2 regions of the Simplicispira sp. GW247-4R2A genome follow, and region 2 is predicted to be linked to the other one. Evidence: riboswitches for the same ligand, from Rfam matches in the RefSeq annotation. Region 2 holds a riboswitch; the other holds the start of a gene.
The links. A riboswitch is a leader RNA that binds a small molecule or an ion and turns the genes downstream of it on or off. The one in region 2 is predicted to bind S-adenosylhomocysteine.
Positions count from the first base shown of each region.

Region 1: it holds a riboswitch for S-adenosylhomocysteine, as region 2 does, so the genes downstream of both, metH (methionine synthase) here and ahcY (adenosylhomocysteinase) in region 2, are expected to answer to the same signal.

Region 1 covers NZ_JBWKZM010000013.1:48,088-57,896, forward strand. Annotated here, with positions in the region: gene AC07ZH_RS10525 (Glu/Leu/Phe/Val family dehydrogenase) at 1-170, opposite strand, end outside; gene AC07ZH_RS10530 (PACE efflux transporter) at 315-761, shown strand; gene AC07ZH_RS10535 (hypothetical protein) at 866-1,201, shown strand; gene AC07ZH_RS10540 (NADP-dependent isocitrate dehydrogenase) at 1,309-3,546, opposite strand; S-adenosyl-L-homocysteine riboswitch at 3,884-3,980, shown strand; gene metH (methionine synthase) at 4,011-6,785, shown strand; gene AC07ZH_RS10550 (CDC27 family protein) at 7,089-7,817, shown strand; gene AC07ZH_RS10555 (hypothetical protein) at 7,807-8,514, opposite strand; gene AC07ZH_RS10560 (ferredoxin--NADP reductase) at 8,929-9,702, opposite strand.
Region 2 covers NZ_JBWKZM010000014.1:36,014-45,822, reverse strand. Annotated here, with positions in the region: gene AC07ZH_RS11010 (peptide chain release factor 3) at 1-440, opposite strand, end outside; gene AC07ZH_RS11005 (MFS transporter) at 562-1,788, shown strand; S-adenosyl-L-homocysteine riboswitch at 1,799-1,919, shown strand; gene ahcY (adenosylhomocysteinase) at 1,988-3,421, shown strand; gene AC07ZH_RS10995 (TlyA family RNA methyltransferase) at 3,581-4,366, shown strand; gene metF (methylenetetrahydrofolate reductase [NAD(P)H]) at 4,363-5,244, shown strand; gene AC07ZH_RS10985 (23S rRNA (adenine(2030)-N(6))-methyltransferase RlmJ) at 5,233-6,126, opposite strand; gene AC07ZH_RS10980 (serine/threonine protein kinase) at 6,355-8,280, shown strand; gene rplM (50S ribosomal protein L13) at 8,500-8,928, shown strand; gene rpsI (30S ribosomal protein S9) at 8,940-9,332, shown strand; gene AC07ZH_RS10965 (DUF6776 family protein) at 9,476-9,809, shown strand, end outside.

The DNA of each region.
Region 1 (9,809 bases), on a different contig from region 2:
ATGCGCTTGGGGCGCTTCAAGGTTTCTACCCAGCGCGACAGCGAGCCCAGGTAGGGCGTGACGCGGTCCACCTGTTTGAGGTAATTGCCCCAGGGGCCGAGGTGGTCGGCCTGCAAATACGAGGGCAGGGGATGGCTGGGCAATGTGCCTGAGCCAGACGCTTGTTGCATGAAGATTTCCTTGTGGGATCAGTCGAAGCGCGAAGCATAGGCCTGTGAAATGCCGATGTCCAAGGCAGCGCAGTTACAAGTTTATGCACGCCGCGCATAGTCTGGCGTCCGGTCGGACAGGCGAAAGCCTGCAAGAATCGCCGTATGTCTTTCACTGCCTTGATTCCCGGCCTCCACGGCCTGCGCCGCCGAGTGGTGTATGTCACCATCTACGAGATCATCGCCATCGCCGTCGCCACATGGGGTCTGGCCGCAGCAACAGGCCAGGGCGCCGCGCATTCCGCCGTCATCTCGGCCGCATCCTCAGCCGTTGCCGTGCTGTGGAACCTGGTGTTCAACACCCTGTTCGAACGCTGGGAAGCGCGCCAGAGCGTGCGTGGCCGCAGCTTGGCGCGGCGCGTGGCGCATGCCATCGGTTTCGAGGGCGGATTGGTGCTGTTTCTGGTGCCGCTATTTGCCTGGTGGTTTGGCGTCAGCCTGTGGCAGGCGCTGGTGATGGACCTGGGGCTGGTGGTGTTTTTCCTCTGCTACACCTTTGTCTTCAACTGGTGTTTCGACCGGGTGTTTGGCCTGCCGGCCTCGGCCGCTTGAGCAGGCGCTTGGCAAGACGCACTTACCCAGCCAAATGTGCTGCGTTCAATGCAGGCGAATCTGCATGCACGCTGAAGCTTGGCCCTTTGAGAAAGCAGGACATCATGGCACGTCCCTACATCACCCCCACTTCGCGCCTGATGGTGGCGGCAGGCCTTGCACTCTGCGCTGCCCTGGCGCAAGCAGCGAGTGGTTTTTGGATCAGCCAGAGCCAAGAGGCTTTGGTCACCCCCGGCATGAGCATGGCAGAGGTCCGCGACGCATTGGGCCATCCGACACAGTCCATCAAATACCGCAACCAGCCCGGCCCCACCTTTACGTACCGCGTGCTTGGCACCGTCGACACCCTTTTTGACGTTGATTTTGATGCGAAGGGGCAGGTGGTTTCCACCAACGAACGCATCGTTCCGCTGGATGGAGATAGCGCCCACGATCGCTGAGCGGGCGGTTCTGTAGGCAGCGCACCGACAGGCCCGCCGCCAGGCCTGCCGTCAGGTGCATCCTTGGGCAAGCGCCCAAGGACACAACCGCCCAAGGACAACCGCTATCAGCCCCCCACAGCCTCCAGCGCCGCATTCAACGTCCCGCTAGGCCGCATCACCGCCTCCGTCTTTTTCACATTCATCAAGTAATACCCGCCAATATCCGCCGGCTTGCCCTGCACCTCGGCCATCTCGGCGACGATCTTCTGCTCGTTCTCAGCCAGTGTTTTGGCCAGCACCGCGAACTTGGCCGCCAGGGCCTTGTCTTCGGTCTGCGCGGCCAATTCTTGCGCCCAGTACAGCGCCAGGTAGAACTGGCTGCCGCGGTTGTCGAGCTGGCCGGTTTTGGGTGAAGGGTTCTTGTTGTTGTCGAGCAGTTTGCCCGTGGCGGTGTCCAGCGTTTTCGACAGCAGCGTGGCTTGCGCGTTGCCAGTTTTCAGACCAAGGTCTTCCAGGCTCACGGCCAGTGCCAGAAACTCGCCCAGCGAATCCCAGCGCAGGTGGTTTTCTTCCACTAGTTGCTGCACATGCTTGGGGGCCGAGCCGCCAGCTCCCGTCTCGTACATGCCGCCGCCGGCCATCAGGGGCACGACAGACAGCATCTTGGCGCTGGTGCCCAGTTCCATGATGGGGAACAAGTCGGTCAGATAGTCGCGCAGGATGTTGCCGGTGACGCTGATGGTGTCCAGCCCGCGAATCACGCGCTCCAGCGTGAAGCGCATGGCGCGCACCTGGCTCATGATTTGGATATCGAGGCCGGTGGTGTCGTGGTCCTTCAAATACTGGCGCACTTTCTTGATGATCTCGGCCTCGTGCGGGCGGTACGGGTCGAGCCAGAACACCGCCGGCATGCCGGAATTGCGGGCACGCGTCACGGCCAGCTTGACCCAGTCGCGAATCGGGGCATCTTTGACTTGGCACATGCGCCAGATATCGCCGGCTTCCACGTTCTGGCTGAGCAGCACTTCGCCAGTCGCCAGGTCGACGATATTGGCCACGCCGTCTTCGGGTACTTCAAAGGTCTTGTCGTGCGAGCCGTATTCCTCGGCCTGCTGGGCCATCAGGCCCACGTTGGGCACGGTGCCCATGGTTTTCGGGTCGAAGTTGCCGTGCCATTTGCAGAAGTTGATGATCTCCTGGTAGATGCGGGCAAAGGTGCTTTCGGGCATCACGGCCTTGACGTCCTTCAGGCGGCCGTCGGCGCCCCACATCTGGCCGCCGTTGCGGATCATGGCGGGCATGGAGGCGTCCACGATGATGTCGTTGGGCGAATGGAAGTTGGTGATGCCCTTGGCCGAATCGACCATGGCCAGCTCGGGGCGGTGCGCGTGGCAGGCGTGCAGATCGCGTTTGATCTCGTCCTGCTGGCTTTGCGGCAGCGTGCTGATCTTGTTGTACAGGTCGACCATGCCGTTGTTGACGTTCACGCCCAGTTCGTCGAACAGTTCGGCGTGCTTCTCGAACGCGTCTTTGTAGAAGATGCGCACGCAGTGGCCGAACACGATGGGGTGCGACACCTTCATCATGGTCGCTTTGACGTGCAGCGAGAACATCACGCCGGTTTTGTAGGCGTCTTCAATCTCTTTTTCGTAGAAGGCGAGCAGGGCTTTCTTGCTCATGAACATGCTGTCGATGATCTCGCCATCTTTGAGCGACAGCTTGGGCTTGAGCACCACCGTCTTCCCACTTTTGCCGACCAGCTCCATCTTCACGTCGCAGGCCTTGCCAATCGTGAGCGATTTTTCACCAGCGTAGAAGTCGCCGTGGTGCATGTGCGAGACATGCGAGCGCGATGCCTGGCTCCACTCGGCCATGCTGTGCGGGTGCTTGCGGGCGTATTCCTTCACCGCCCTTGGGGCACGCCGGTCCGAGTTGCCCTCGCGCAGCACCGGGTTCACGGCGCTGCCAATGCACTTGTTGTAGCGGGCGCGAATGTCCTTCTCTTCATCCGTCGTCGGGTTCTCGGGGTAGTCGGGAATGGCGTAACCCTTACCCTGCAGCTCCTTGATGGCGGCGCCCAGTTGCGATACCGATGCGCTGACGTTGGGCAGCTTGATGATGTTGGCGTCGGGCGAAAGCGTGAGCTTGCCCAGCATTGCCAGGTTGTCGGGCACGCGCTGGGCTTCGGTCAGGTACTCGGGGAACTGGCTGAGGATGCGGCTGGCCACCGAAATATCGCTGGTCTCCACGTGAATGCCAGCCGGCGCGGCAAAGGCGCGCACGATGGGCAAAAAGGCCGCCGTGGCGAGCGCTGGAGCTTCGTCGGTCAGCGTGTAAATGATGGTCGGTTGCTTCGTGCTCATGCGCTGGGTTCCTTAAAGGGAAATGGGGTCAACCGGTTATTTTCGTGCCTCCCGCTGACATGGCGCTGTCCTGTGGCCCGTGGGAACCCCCCAGCCATTCGATGCCGTTGGCCCGGCGGCGCATCGCACCAGAATCGGGAAGGCGGCAACGGAGAAAGCGGGTACCGGTGGTGATGCACGGCGATGTACCAAGCCGGAAAATCACCGCCTGCACGCCCCAAGGTCTACCTCGACATGTGTGACACGAGCGTCTGCGGCGCGCCATCCGCTGGCGCACCTGCCTCGGCAAGCGCGCCACGGCTTTGCAGGCGCGAGGCAACGCGGTCTAAAATCATGCCCTCTCAAGGAGCGCTGCAGCGCCGGGAGCCTTCTGGCGCTCCCGTGCGTCAGGCTTGGGTGGGGCGCAAACAGGCCCCGAACGGCGCTCACCAGTCTGTTTCCCGTGAACTGCCTTGGTGAGCCGCATGCCTGAAATCTCTTCCCCGCCGACTGCTTCCGTCTCCGTGCCTCCGATGCGCCTTTCGGGCCTTGAGCCCGTTTCCATCGACGCCGCCTCGCTCTTCGTCAACGTGGGCGAGCGCACCAACATTACCGGCTCCAAGGCCTTCGCGCGCCTCATCCTGAACGGCCAGTTCGAGGATGCCCTGGCCGTGGCGCGCCAGCAGGTGGAGAACGGCGCCCAGGTCATCGACATCAACATGGACGAGGCCATGCTCGACAGCAAGGCGGCCATGGTGCGCTTCCTGAACCTGATTGCGTCCGAGCCCGACATTGCCCGCCTGCCCATCATGGTGGACAGCTCCAAGTGGGAGGTGATCGAGGCGGGGCTGCGCTGCATCCAGGGCAAGCCCATCGTCAACTCGATTTCCATGAAGGAAGGCGTGGAGGCCTTCAAGCGGCAGGCCACGCTGGTGCGCCGCTACGGCGCCGCGGCCGTGGTGATGGCGTTTGACGAGCAAGGACAAGCCGATACCTACGCGCGCAAAATCGGCATCTGCGAGCGGGCTTACCGCATCCTGGTCGATGAGGTGGGCTTCCCGCCCGAGGACATCATTTTCGACCCCAACATCTTTGCCGTGGCCACCGGCATTGAAGAGCACAACAACTACGCGGTCGAGTTCATTGAGGCGACGCGCTGGATCAAGCAGCACCTGCCCGGCGCCAAGGTGTCGGGCGGTGTATCGAACGTGTCGTTCAGCTTCCGTGGCAACGACCCGGTGCGCGAGGCCATCCATACCGTGTTTCTGTACCACGCCATCAAGGCCGGCATGGACATGGGCATCGTCAACGCCGGCATGGTGGGCGTGTACGACGACCTCGAACCCACCTTGCGCGAGCGCGTGGAGGACGTCATCCTCAACCGCCGCCCCGACGCCGCCGAACGCCTGCTCGAAGTGGCCGAAACGGCGAAAAGCGGCGCCAAGGACGAGAGCAAAAAACTCGAATGGCGCGGCACACCCGAAGCGCCCAAGCCGGTGGGCGAGCGCCTCTCCCACGCGCTGGTGCACGGCTTCACCGACTTCATCGTCGAAGACACCGAAGAGGCCTACCAGGAGATCCTGGCCAAGGGCGGGCGCCCGCTGCACGTGATCGAAGGGCCACTGATGGACGGCATGTCCATCGTCGGCGACCTGTTCGGCGCCGGCAAGATGTTCCTGCCCCAGGTGGTGAAGTCGGCACGCGTCATGAAGCTCGCCGTGGCGCACCTGATTCCCTACATCGAGGAGGAAAAGCGCCAGGACGAACTCGCCGGGCGCGATGTGCGCACCAAGGGCAAGATCGTCATTGCCACCGTCAAGGGCGACGTGCACGACATCGGCAAGAACATCGTCACCGTCGTCCTGCAGTGCAACAACTTCGAGGTCATCAACATGGGCGTGATGGTGCCCTGCCATGAGATTCTGGCGCGCGCCAAGGCCGAGGGGGCCGACATCGTGGGCCTCTCGGGCCTGATCACCCCCAGCCTGGAAGAAATGCAGTACGTGGCCGCCGAGATGCACAAGGACGACCACTTCCGCGTCAAGAAGATCCCGCTGCTCATCGGCGGCGCCACCTGCTCGCGCGTGCACACCGCCGTGAAAATTGCGCCGCACTACGACGGCCCGGTGGTCTATGTGCCCGATGCGTCGCGCAGCGTGGGCGTGGCGCAAAGCCTGCTCGGCGAGGGCGCCGAGGCCTTCCTGCAGGAAGTGCGAGCCGATTACGACCACGTGCGCACCCAGCACGCCAACAAGAAGCAGACGCCGATGTGGACGCTGGCGCAGGCGCGTGCCAACCGCACCGCCATCGACTGGACCGCGTTCACGCCCACGCCACCGCGTGCGCTGGGCCGGCGCGTGTTCAAGAATTTCGACCTGAACGAGCTGGTGCCCTACATGGACTGGGGCCCGTTCTTCCAGACCTGGGACCTGGCCGGCAAGTACCCCGCCATCCTGAAGGACGAGATCGTCGGCGAAGAGGCGACCCGCGTGTTCGCCGACGGCCAGGCGCTGCTGAAGAAAATCATCGACGGCCGTTGGTTGCAGGCCAATGGCGTCATGGCGCTGTACCCCGCCAACAGCGTCGGCGACGACATCGAGTTCTATACCGACGAGAGCCGAAGCCAGGTGCTGACCACCTGGTACGGCTTGCGCCAGCAGACCGAGAAGCTGGCCGTTGACGGCCCGAACGGCGAAAAAATCATGCGCCCCAGCCGCTGCCTGGCCGATTTCGTCGCCCCCAAGGACAGCGGCATTGCCGACTATGCCGGCATGTTTGCCGTCACCGCCGGCCTGGGCGTGGAGAAAAAGGCGCAGGAATTCCTTGCGGACTTCGACGACTACTCCGCCATCCTGTTCAAAAGCCTGGCCGACCGCCTGGCCGAGGCCTTTGCCGAATGCCTGCACCACCGCGTGCGCACCGACCTGTGGGGTTACGCGAAGGATGAGCAGCTGTCGAACGACGCGCTGATCGCCGAAAAGTACCAAGGCATCCGCCCCGCCCCCGGCTACCCGGCCTGCCCGGACCACAGCGCCAAGCGCGAGCTGTTCCGCGTGCTGCAGGCCGAAGAGATCGGTATGGAACTGACCGACAGCATGGCCATGCACCCGGCAGCCAGCGTGAGCGGCTTCTACATCGGCCACCCCGAGAGCCAGTATTTCAGCGTGGGGCGCATTGGCGAAGACCAGGTGCAGGACATGGCGGCGCGGCGCGGCATGGACGAGGCCGAGCTGCGCCGCTTGCTCGGTCCGAATTTGTAGTCAAATAGGGCTCTAGTGCTTATCCGTTAAGCGCTTACAGCTATCATGACAATAGCATCATCAGGGCGCCAGTCTGACGCGCCTGACATGCTCCGTGCTTTGCAGTGGCGGCATGGGCCAAACCCCGACGCCACCCGCACCGCCTGTGCTGGCCGCTGACTGATCCGTGCAGGCGCCATGCGCGACCATGTACCGCTCGGCGCGGTGCTCGCGCAGCGTGATGCAGGACATCCTTTGAGCCTGCTCACGCCCTGGCGAAGGCGTGAAGCGATGGGCACAATGCAACCTCCTGGAGTGGCTGGCATGTCTTTTGAAAACGACTTGGGCGCGGTGATTGCTTGCGCAAATGCGGGGGACATGGAGCACGCGTGGGATTTGTGCAGGCGGGTGGAAGCAGCCTACCCGGCACAGCCTGCCGTTCACCAGCTGCTTGCCGTTCTGAGTATGCAGCGGGGGCACCCGAAAGAAGCGGGTGACTATGCGCAGGAGAGTCTGGCGCTTCGGCCCAACCATGTTCCCACGCTGATGGTCGCGGGTGACGCTGCTCGCAGCGTGGGCGCCACGGACCTAGCCGCTGCACATTACACGCGGGCTTACCTATTGCAGCCGGATCGGCCGGATATTTGCCTGGCATTGGGAATTGCACACTACCAAAGCGGCCAATTGCTGCCAGCGTTGAATGCCCTTGAACGTTGCGTTCACCTTGCCCCTGAATCATTGGATGCATGGTTCAACCTGGCACTGGTGTGCCAGGATATGCAGGATCTCAATGGCGCCATCGCAGCCTTGAACCGCCTCTTGGTACTGTGCCCGACCCGGGCCGATGCGCTTGTCAACTTGGGAATCGTGCTACAGGCCAATGGCCAAATGGACGAGGCTTTTCTGGTTTATGGCCGTGCCTACCGATTGCAAGGCGACACCTTTGGCCGCATTGCACATGCGCTGGCAGCAGAAAAAACCGGGCGGATGTGGCTGGACTTGGACGATCTTCGCGCTGCGCTACTGCACAGTGAGCGCCCGCTTACGGCGTAACGCGCTTGCTGCGGTGCTGTTGCCGGTACACGCCTGGGGCGGCCATGATTTTGGAAGCAAGATCGTCGTAGCGGCGCATTTTGTCATCCGACATTGCTTCAAAAACCAGGGTGGGGGCTTCCCGTGGGACCGGATAGCACTGCGCAATCGGAGTGCCTTTGGGCAATACCCCGCTAAAATTTTTGTCAGACCATACGGCCGGAAAATTAATGCCAACGTCATGGAAGCGATCTGAATCCACCACCCCGGTTATCAAACGGAAAGGCAAATCCGCGCGATTAATGGGGTGCACCGCCATCAGCGACCAGTTGGGATCCAGTTCAACCGTCCAAAAACTATTGAATTTAATAATGGACGCATTCTCATGGGCAAAGGGTGTTCCCGCGATTTGTTCCGGCACGTGAAAACTGATGGGCGCGCGGGGGTGGTGCTTCATGCCCAGCGCCGGCAATTCCCAGTTCCATGTGAATTGGCCAGCACCAACGATGACATCGCATGGCAGCAGAATGAGAAACCCGTGCATCATGGCATCCACGAATGGCGGGCATTGTTTAACCGTCCGAATACTTCTTTGATGAACGTCTGACGTCATTCGGGGCGCCATTTTTCGCAGCCATTCTGGCAACGCTGCTGAACCCGGTATTGGCCGAGGCAATACATCAAAAAGCGCCGGGTCGCAGCGAAATGTGATGTCCATAACCCCCCCTGAGTAAACAACGGATCTTACTGTCAGTGCCTGCCACAAGGCGTGTGAATGAGCGCTTCAACCCCATGCGGGGCCCGCCTCGCCGGGGCCTTTCTGACAGCATTCTTTTCATGCGGGCGCGCCCTGCGCGCTGCAGGCGCCGCACGGGGCATGCAGCGTACCCTTGCAGGTCGAACCGCCGTTTGACGCCCATGCCCGAAAACCTCCGCGCGGAGAAAGAAGGTCGGGCGCCAGCAGCGCTTCAGGCTACGGGGTCGTGGGTGAACCGGCTGCCTCCTGGGGCACTTCGGAGTACGCGGTTCCGCACGGAAAATTTGATAAAAAAGTGACTCTAGCGCTTATGGGTAAAGCGCTATAAGCTACCAATACAAGAGCAACCACACGGCCTGCGCAAACAGGCCGTGTTTACTTCTCGACGAAAGCCCGTTCCACCACGAAGTCGCCCGGCTTGGTGGTGTTGCCTTCCTCGAAATCGAGCTTTTCCAGCAGCGCCTTGATGGAGGCCAGCATCTCCGGGCTGCCGCACAGCATGGCGCGGTCTTCCAGCGGATTGAGTGGCGGCAGGCCCAGGTCGGCGGCGAGCTTGCCCGAGGTGATCAGGTCGGGAATGCGGCCCTGGTTGCGAAACGGCTCGCGCGTCACCGTGGGGTAGTACAAAAGCTGCTTGCTCACCATCTCGCCCAGGATCTCATGCGCCGGCAGTTCCTTGGTGAGGTAGTCGTGGTAGGCCAGCTCGGCCACCTGGCGCACGCCGTGGATCAGGATGACCTGCTCGAAGCGCTCGTACGTCTCCGGGTCGCGGATCACGCTCATGAAGGGCGCTAGGCCCGTGCCGGTGGAAAACAGGTACAGGCGCTTGGCGGGCAGCAGGTAGTCGATCAGCAGCGTGCCGGTGGGTTTCTTGCCAACGATGATGTTGTCGCCCACCTGGATGTGCTGCAGGCGCGAGGTCAGCGGGCCGTCCTGCACCTTGATGCTGAGGAATTCGAGGTGCTCCTCGTAGTTGGCGCTGACAATGCTGTAGGCGCGCAGCAGCGGCTTGTTGTTCACCATGAGGCCGATCATGGTGAAGTGGCCGTTGGAAAACCGCAGGGCGGGGTCGCGCGTGGTGGTGAAACTGAAAAGGCGGTCGGTCCAATGGTGAACCGAGAGCACGCGTTCTTCGTGGAAAGCACTCATGGTGGGATGCAGGCAGAGTCAGAAAAAGATGGCGCGAAGGGATGGTCCCGATTGCGGCCCGCGTAGAAAAGTCCTAGATAGACTGGCGGGCAATGGTCGCCATTGTC
Region 2 (9,809 bases):
TCGCGCACTTCGCGGTCCATCTTGTTGACGAAGGTGATGATGGGGGTGTCGCGCTGGCGGCAGACCTCGATCAGGCGGCGCGTCTGCGCTTCCACGCCGTTGGCGGCGTCAATCACCATCAAGGCCGAATCGACGGCGGTCAGCACGCGGTAGGTGTCTTCCGAGAAGTCCTTGTGGCCGGGGGTGTCGAGCAAGTTGATGACGTGCTCGCGGTAGAGCATCTGCATCACGCTTGACGCTACTGAAATGCCGCGCTGTTTCTCGATCTCCATCCAGTCGGAGGTGGCGTGGCGGCTGGCCTTGCGGCCTTTGACGGCGCCGGCGATCTGGATCGCGCCCGAGAACAGCAAGAGCTTCTCCGTCAGCGTGGTCTTGCCGGCGTCGGGGTGGGAAATGATGGCAAAGGTGCGGCGGCGCCGGGTTTCAGAGGCGTAGGACAAGGGAGATCCAGAATTCAGGGGGTGAGCAGGCGCACGGCAGGGCATGCGTGCTTAAAGCGCGTTGATTTTACGGGGCCGATAAGCAGAGCAGGGTTCGCGCGCCCGTGTCACAGTTGCGCCCATGCAGGAATCCGACCCATCGCCCGCCACCCGCACCTGGGTGCAAGCGGGTTCGCCCGCCTACCGGCGCATCAGCCTGGCCTTGTTTATGGCAGGTTTCGCAACCTTCTCGTTGCTGTACTGCGTGCAGCCGGTGCTGCCGGAGCTGGCGGCGCACTTTGGCCTGGGGGCTGCGGGCAGTTCGCTGGCGCTGTCGGTCAGTGCCGGGTGCCTGGCGGTGGCCATCTTTGTCGCCGGCGCCTTGTCGGAAGGGCGGGACAAACGGCGGCTGATGTTTGCCTCCATGGCGCTGGCGGCGGTATGCAATGTGCTAGCCGCCGTGGCGCCCACCTGGGGCGCGCTGCTGGTGGCGCGGGCGCTGGAGGGCATTTTGCTCGGCGGTGTGCCCGCCGTGGCCATGGCCTATCTGGCCGATGAGATCCACCCGCGCGGGCTGGGGTTCTCCATGGGCCTCTACATTGGCGGAACGGCTTTTGGCGGCATGGCCGGGCGGGTGGGGATGAGTGCGCTGGCCGACCAATTTGGCTGGCGCGCAGCAATGGCCACCATTGGCGCGCTGGGGCTGCTGTCAGCGATCGGGTTTGTGCGGCTGCTGCCCAAAACCAGCGGGGCAGTGCCGTCTGGCACGCGGCAGTCGCAGAGCTTGCGGTTTCATCTGGACGCCTGGCGCGCGCACTTGCACACGCCCGGCTTGCCATTGCTGTTCCTGTCGGGCTTTGCGCTGATGGGGGTGTTTGTCTCGCTCTTCAATTACGCGGGCTTTCGCCTGGCGCTGCCGCCCTATGGCTTGAGCCAGACGCAGATCGGCCTCATCTTTTGCGTTTACCTGTTTGGCATCCTTGCTTCGCCCACGGCGGGTGCACTGGCGGACCGGCTGGGGCGCGCGCCGGTGCTGGTGGGCGGTGTGGCGCTGATGGCCGCTGGCGTGGTGCTGACCTTGGTGGCGCCGCTGCTCTGGGTGATTGTGGGCATTGCCGTGCTCACTTTTGGTTTCTTCGTGGCGCATTCGGTCGCCAGTGGCTGGGTGGGGCAACTGGCGCGCCAATCCAAGGGGCATGCGTCCTCGCTGTATTTGCTGGCGTACTACCTGGGGTCCAGCGTGCTGGGTTCGGCGGGTGGCTGGTTCTGGGAGCATGGGCGCTGGCCGGCCTTGGTGGGGTTCTCGCTGGTGCTGCTGGCGGGCGCGCTGGCGATGGCACTGCGCCTGCGGGCACGCACGCCGATATAATCCGCGTTCTTCTCCCGAGGAGCGTTGCAGCGTCCCGCTATTTCAGCAGGCGTGAGGCTCGGGAGGCCGGGCCGAACGGTCTGTCAGTTCGACAGGCTCACAGATCCGCTGTGCAACGACGCTCATCCACCTTGCGTGCGATGGGCTCTCAATCCCCCTCGCGGCAGGTGGTGTTTCAAAACAGCTTTTGGAGCCACCCATGAACGCCCGTACCCCCCCACTTGATTCCATTGACTGCGCCATTACCGACATCGGCCTGGCTGCCTGGGGCCGCAAGGAAATCCGCATCGCCGAAACCGAGATGCCCGGCCTGATGGCCATCCGCGAGGAATTCGCTGCCAAGCAGCCGCTCAAGGGCGCGCGCATCACCGGGAGCCTGCACATGACCATCCAGACCGCCGTGCTGATCGAGACGCTGCAGGCCCTGGGCGCGCAGGTGCGCTGGGCCTCGTGCAACATCTTCTCGACGCAGGACCATGCCGCCGCCGCGATTGCTGCGGGTGGCACGCCGGTGTTTGCCATCAAGGGCGAGTCGCTGGCCGACTACTGGGACTACACGCACCGCATCTTCGACTTCGGCGCGGCCAACACCCCCGGCGAAGGCCCGAACCTGATCCTGGACGACGGCGGCGACGCCACGCTGCTCATGCACCTGGGCAAGCGCGCCGAAAAGGACGCCTCGCTGATCGCCAACCCGACCAGCGAAGAGGAAACCTGTTTGTTCGCCGCCATCAAGGCCAAGCTGGCCGTGGACCCGACCTGGTACAGCCGCAAGGGTGCCGAGATCATCGGCGTGACCGAAGAAACCACCACCGGCGTGCACCGCTTGAAGGAAATGTCGGCCAAGGGCACCCTGTTGTTCCGCGCCATCAACGTGAACGACTCGGTCACCAAGAGCAAGTTCGACAACCTGTACGGCTGCCGTGAATCGCTGGTGGACGGCATCAAGCGCGCCACCGACGTGATGATTGCCGGCAAGGTGGCCTGTGTGGCCGGCTACGGCGACGTGGGCAAGGGCAGTGCCCAGGCGCTGCGCGCGCTCTCGGCCCAGGTGTGGGTGACCGAGATCGACCCCATCAACGCCCTGCAGGCGGCGATGGAAGGCTACAAGGTCGTCACCATGGAATACGCCGCCGACAAGGCCGACATTTTCGTGACCACCACGGGCAACCGCGACGTGATCCGGCACGAGCACCTGCTGGCCATGAAAGACCAGGCCATCGTCTGCAACATCGGCCACTTCGACAATGAAATCCAGGTCGCCACGCTGGAACAGTACGAATGGGAAGAGATCAAGCCGCAGGTGGACCATGTGATCTTCCCGGATGGCAAGCGCATCATCCTGCTGGCCAAGGGGCGTCTGGTGAACCTGGGCTGCGGTACGGGGCACCCGAGCTTCGTCATGTCGTCGAGCTTCGCCAACCAGACCATCGCCCAGATCGAGCTGTTCACGCACAGCGACTACTACGAAAACGGCAAGGTCTATGTGCTGCCCAAGCACCTGGACGAAAAGGTCGCGCGCCTGCACCTGAAGAAGGTGGGCGCCATGCTGAGCGAGCTGACGGACGAGCAGGCGGCCTATATTGGCGTGCCCAAGCAGGGCCCCTACAAACCCGACACCTACCGCTATTAACGGGCGCTACTGCGCGGCCCGCAGGCGTCGTTGCGGGGCCTCCCGTGAATCCTCACGTAGCGCCGCTACGTTCCGGTTTCCGGGTCCTCCAGCGCCTAGCCTGCGGGCCGCTCGCTATGCGCTGACAGGGCAGAGAAACAAAAAAACCATCGGAACTCCATGCGAATTGACCAACTTCTTGTCGAACGCGGCCTCGCCGCTTCGCGCGCGCAGGCGCAGCGGCTGCTGGCGGGCGGCGCGCAGTGGCGCGTGGGGCAGGGCGCCTGGAAGCCGGTGGGCAAGAATGGCGACAACGTACCGGACGATGCCGAGTTGCAACTGCAGGACAACTCGGAGGCGCGCTACGTCTCGCGCGGCGGGCTCAAGCTCGAAGGGGCGCTGGCGGCTACTGGCCTCGATGTGGCAGGTTCGCAGTGTCTCGACATCGGCCAATCGACCGGCGGCTTTACCGATTGCCTGTTGCAAAAGGGCGCTGCGCATGTGGTCGGCGTGGACGTGGGCCAAGGGCAGTTGCACCCGCGCCTGCGGGGCGATGCGCGTGTTACCTGCATCGAGCAGGTCAACGCGCGGGCACTGGATGCTTCTGATTTGATAGCTTTTAGCGCATATGGAATAAGCGCTGGAGGCCAATTTGACCCTAAATTCTCGGTCATTGTGGGCGACCTCTCGTTCATCTCGCTGACCTTGGTGCTGCCCGCGCTGGTGCCGTTGCTCGCGGACGGCGGGGCGCTGCTGATGCTGGTCAAGCCCCAATTCGAACTGCAGCCAGGCCAGGTAGGCAAGGGCGGCATCGTGCGCGACGCGGCGCTGTACGCGGTGGTCGAGCAGCGCATCCGCGCCTGCTGTGCCGAGCTGGGGCTCACGGTCCAAAGCTGGTTCCCAAGCCCTATTGAGGGTGGCGACGGCAACCGCGAATTTTTTGTTTTTGCGAGGAGGGCCGCATGAGCGCTGCCAATATTCCTGATGCCTCTAATGCCGCCTGCCCGGTGAGCTTTGAATATTTCCCGCCCAAGACGCCCGAAGGGGCGGCCAAGCTGCGCGGCGTACGCCAGCAATTGCAGGCGCTGGCGCCCGAGTTCTGCTCGGTGACCTACGGCGCCGGCGGTTCCACCCAGCAGGGCACCTTCGACACGGTGCGCGAAATCCTGCAGGAAGGCGTGGCCGCCGCTTCGCATTTCTCCTGCATCGGCGCCACGCGCCAGTCGGTGCGCGAGCAGCTCGCCATGCTGAGCGCCATGGGCGTCAAGCGCCTGGTGGCGCTGCGCGGCGACTTGCCCAGTGGCTACGGCATAGGCGGTGAATTCCATTACGCCAGCGACCTGGTGGCCTTCATTCGCGCCGAAACGGGCGATGCGTTCCACATCGAGGTCGCGGCCTACCCCGAGGTGCACCCGCAGGCACGTTCGCCTGAAGCCGATCTGCGCGCCTACGTCGCCAAGGTGCAGGCGGGCGCTGATTCCGCCATCACCCAGTATTTCTACAACGCCGACGCCTACTTCCGCTTTGTGGACGACGCCACGCGCCAAGGTGCGCGCGTGCCGGTGGTGCCCGGCGTCATGCCGATTGGCAGCTCCAGCCAGTTGCTGCGTTTTTCTGATGCCTGCGGCGCCGAGGTACCGCGCTGGATCCGCCTGCGCCTGCAGTCCTATGGCGACGATGTGGCCAGTATCAAGGCGTTTGGCCTGGATGTGGTGACGCGCTTGTGCGAGCAGTTGCGCGCCGGTGGCGCCCCGGCGCTGCACTTCTACACCATGAACCAGAGCCAGGCGGTGCTGGAACTGTGCCGGCGCCTGGGACGTACAGCGCCTGTATCAGCCGCCTGATTCCAGTGTGAACGCCGCGTGCTGGTCCTGCCCCAGCCGTGCGACGAGCTGCGGCATGGCCGGCGCTAGCGCGGCCTTGAGCGTGTGCGGCGGGTTGATGAGGAACATGCCGCTGGCCGGCAGGCCAGGGCGCACCACCTTGCCGTCGGCGAGCTCCTTGACCTTGCCCGCCTTCACGGTCAGCGTGGCGTGCAGCCAGCTTTTGCCACTCTTTGTCGCCAGCGTTTTCAGGCGGCGTGGCAGGTCATGCGCTTCGGGCCGGGCAATCAAGGGGTACCACACGGCGTAGGTGCCGGTGGGGAAGCGCTTCATGCCCTCGGTGGCAAGGTCCAGCACCTTGGCGTAGTCGCTCTTGATTTCGTAGCTAGGATCGCAGATCAGCAAAGCGCGACGCGCTGGTGGTGGTAGGAATTTGCGCCAGCCTTCAAAGCCATCCTCACCCAAAACGACCACCTGCCGTCCGGCGCCCAGCTGCGCCACGTTGCCGGCCAGTGCACGGGCGTCGGTGGGGTGCAGCTCGAACAGTTTGAGCCGGTCGTGCGCGCGCAGCAGGTGCTGGACGATGAAGGGCGAGCCCGGATACACCTTCAAGTTGCTGCCATGGTTGAACGAGCGCACCAGGTCCAGGTAGGCCTGCAAGGCAGGTGCCAGGGGCTCGGCATCTGGCGCAGGCGCTGCCAGGCGCAGCAGGCCCCCGCCTGCCTCGCCGCTGGTGCGTGCGTAGTCGCCGTCGAGCCGGTACAGGCCGGCACCGGCGTGGGTGTCCACGACGGTCAGCGCGGCATCTTTCTCGGTGAGGTGCTGCAGGACGGCAATCAGCACCGTGTGCTTGAGCACGTCGGCGTGGTTGCCTGCATGGAAGGCGTGGCGGTAACTGAACATGGGGCGATGGTAACCATGCCTGCCCGGACCTTGGGCACTGCGGGCCGGTTTGGCATGTTTGTTGCTGAAAATCAGGAGATGCACCTGCGCGCCGGCCATGCGCTACGCAAAACGTGCAATTTTTGTCTCAGAAAGTCATTTTTGCTCTCACCGACCCTGGAAACCTATGATGATGGAGCCGGCCAGCGCCTTGGCCGGCCTGTGTCCCGCTACGTCTCCTTCGCCCGCATGACCGAAAGCTCCCGTTCAGAACACCGCTCCCAGGTGCGCCACCTTGATGCGCTGCCGGCGGGCACGCGCCTGGCCGAATTTGAAATCCTGTCGCTATTGGGCGTGGGCGGCTTTGGCATGGTCTACAAGGCGTTTGACCATTCGCTGCACCGCACGGTGGCCATCAAGGAATACATGCCGGCGGCGCTCGCCGCCCGCGCGGGCGATGGGACACTCTGGGCGCGTTCGTCTACCGACGAGCCAGCATTCCAGGCGGGCCTGCACTCGTTCGTGGACGAGGCGCGCATGCTGGCGCAGTTCGACCACCCCTCGTTGGTGAAGGTGTTTCGCTTCTGGGAGTCGCACAACACCGCCTACATGGTGATGCCGCTGTACCGGGGCATGACCTTCAAGCAGGCACGTACCCAGATGCGCGCACCGCCCCCGGAAGCCTGGCTGCGCCAGGTGCTGTGGGCCGTGCTCGACGCGCTGCGTGTGCTGCACGGCGCCAACACCTTGCACCGCGATATTTCCCCCGACAACATCTTCTTGCAGGATATGGGGCCTCCCGTGCTGCTGGACCTGGGTGCCTCGCGCCACGCCATCAACGACCGCGACCGCAAGCACACGGCGGTGCTGAAGGTGAACTACGCTCCCATAGAGCAGTATTCGGATGGCGAAGGTGAGGGCCACGCCGAGATGGCCCAAGGGCCTTGGAGCGACCTGTACTCCCTGGCGGCTGTGGTGCATGGTTGTTTGTGCAACGACGCGCCGCTGCCGGCCACGCTGCGGGCCCTGCGCGATCGTATGGTGCCGTTTTCGCGCGTGGCCAGGACGGTGCACAAGCAGTTTGGCCAGGAATATTCCCCGCCTTTTATCGAGGCCATCTCCCAGGCGCTCAAGCTGCAGCCTGAAGACCGACCCCAGAGCATCGACGCGTTTCTGGCGTTGATGGCGATGCCATCGGCGCCAGCGGGACTGGACCATTTCGACTTCCGCGCGGGTTTGGGGGACCTCTGGGTCGAGCCCACCGACCAGCCTGACGCCACCATGACGGCGAGTACCGTGGACCTCACGGGCCAGGCGCCTGCGGGGGGTGCTGCAGTGAAGCTGCCGGCGGGCCCTGCGTCCGCTCCCCTGCATGCCAAGCCCGTAGCTCCCCAGGTGACCGCTTCCACCGCCCCGGGGGCCCAGGACGCGGTGCAGACCGATGCCGCTGATACGGTCTTTCTAGGCCCGGACACGGTGTTTCGTGACCCAGACACGGTCCAGCCGGCCGAGCCCCTGGCGCCGGCACGGCAGGCTCCTCCCAAGAAGGCTTTGCTCGAATCCGAGTGGACCCGCGAGAGAGCTGCCGCGCCGCCTGCGCGGCGTTTGCTCTGGCCCTGGCTTGGCGCGGGCGCGGTCGGGTTGGCGGCGGTTGCCGTGGCATGGGCCCTGCGCGGACCGGCTCAGGCGCCGCTGCCGAAGCCGACGACAGCGCCGGCCGACGCCATCATCACGGAATTGAAACCGCCGGTGTCGGCGCCCGAAGCGGCTCCCGCTGAACAAGGCGCCGCAGACCTCACCGCTGCGCAGGCGGCCGCGGGTGAGCCCGTGCCCAGCGACGGACCGGCACCGGCGTTTGTGTCTTCCGGCGACCCGCGCGCGGTGTCCAAGACGCCGCCCCGATCGGCACGACCAACCAAAGCCACCAAAGAACCGCCCTTGCCAGCGACAAGCCCGGTGCAAGAGCCGGCGCCAGCTCCGCCGCCTGCGCCGCTGCCATCCCCCGCGCCGCGCAAGGCACCACCGCCAGCGCCGCTGTGCGCCAACACCAATGTGCTGACCCGCAGCATGTGTCTGCGCGAGGAATGCGGCAAGCCGGGCAATGCTGGGCGCTCGGCCTGCGTCGAGTTCCGCAAGGCTATGGAGCCGCTGGAGAGCAACCACTTTGCCAATTGAGGCGGCGCCTGCATGAAAGCCAGTGGACTGTTTTGATGTGGCCCCGTTATAATGGCGGGCTTCGCAGCGCTTGCGTGCTCCGCGGCGAAGTGTGGAAGCGGGTTCAATCCGGTTTTGCAAGTACCACCTAAGAGGTTTCCATTTCAAGAGAAACACCGACCGTGGAAAAGAGCCCAAGGACGCCGGCCCCTTTTCAGGCCGGCCAAACCAAAGAAACTCATGAAAACCTTCAGCGCCAAACCCGCTGATGTGACGCACGAGTGGTTTGTGATTGACGCCACCGATAAGGTGCTCGGCCGGGTAGCCAGCGAAGTTGCCCACCGTCTGCGCGGCAAACACAAAGCCATTTATACGCCTCACATCGATACCGGTGACTTCATCGTCATCATCAACGCCGCTCAGCTTCGAGTGACCGGCGCCAAGTCGACGGACAAGATCTACTACCGCCATTCGGGCTATCCCGGCGGTATCTCGGCCACGAATTTCCGTGACATGCAAGCCAAGCACCCCGGCCGCGCGCTGGAGAAGGCCGTCAAGGGCATGCTGCCCAAGGGGCCGCTGGGTTACGCCATGATCAAGAAACTCAAGGTGTACGGTGGTGCTGAGCATCCCCACACCGCCCAACAGCCCAAAGTGCTGGAACTGTAAGGAGCCTTGAGATGATTGGTGAATGGAACAATGGCACCGGCCGTCGCAAATCCAGCGTCGCCCGCGTGTTTCTGAAAAAAGGCAGCGGCAAGATCACGATCAACGGCAAGGACATTCAGTCCTACTTCGGCCGTGAGACCTCGATCATGATTGCCAAGCAGCCGCTGATGCTGACCAGCCACGCCGAAACGTTTGACATCATGATCAACGTGCACGGTGGCGGTGAATCCGGCCAGGCTGGCGCAGCCCGCCACGGCATCACGCGCGCGCTGATCGACTACGACGAAACCCTCAAGCCGGTATTGAGCCAGGCCGGTTTCGTCACGCGCGATGCGCGCGAAGTGGAACGCAAGAAGGTCGGCCTGCGCTCTGCACGCCGCGCCAAGCAGTTCTCCAAGCGCTGATCCGCAGCGGCGGATCTCGCACAAAAGCCGCACCGGTTCGCCGGGGCGGCTTTTTTCATGGTGGACGCGGTTTGGCCCACAATCGCCCCTTTTGCCCACCACAGAGTGCCCATGTCCTTCACCCGGCTCGCCACAGGAGACGCATGCGTTTTCGACTGCTCAGACGCCGCCTGACGATCAGTGCCCCACGCGTCGCCGTGCGCAGCGCGCTGCCGTGGCCGCTGCGCTGGCTGGTGCTGGCGGTGTTCCTCGGGTTTTGTGCCGCTGTGTCGCTGTGGGCGTTCGATTTTGGCCGCTCGATTGCCGGCTTGGACGCGGGTAGCCGCGAAGAACTGGTGCGCCTGCGCAGCGATCTGGCGCGCTTGCGGGCCGACTCCCAGCAGGCGCAGACGATTGCCAACACCTCGGGCAGCCTGCTGCTGGCCGAGCGCTCGGCCCTTGAGCAACTGAAGCTCCAGCTCAAGCAACTTGAGAGCG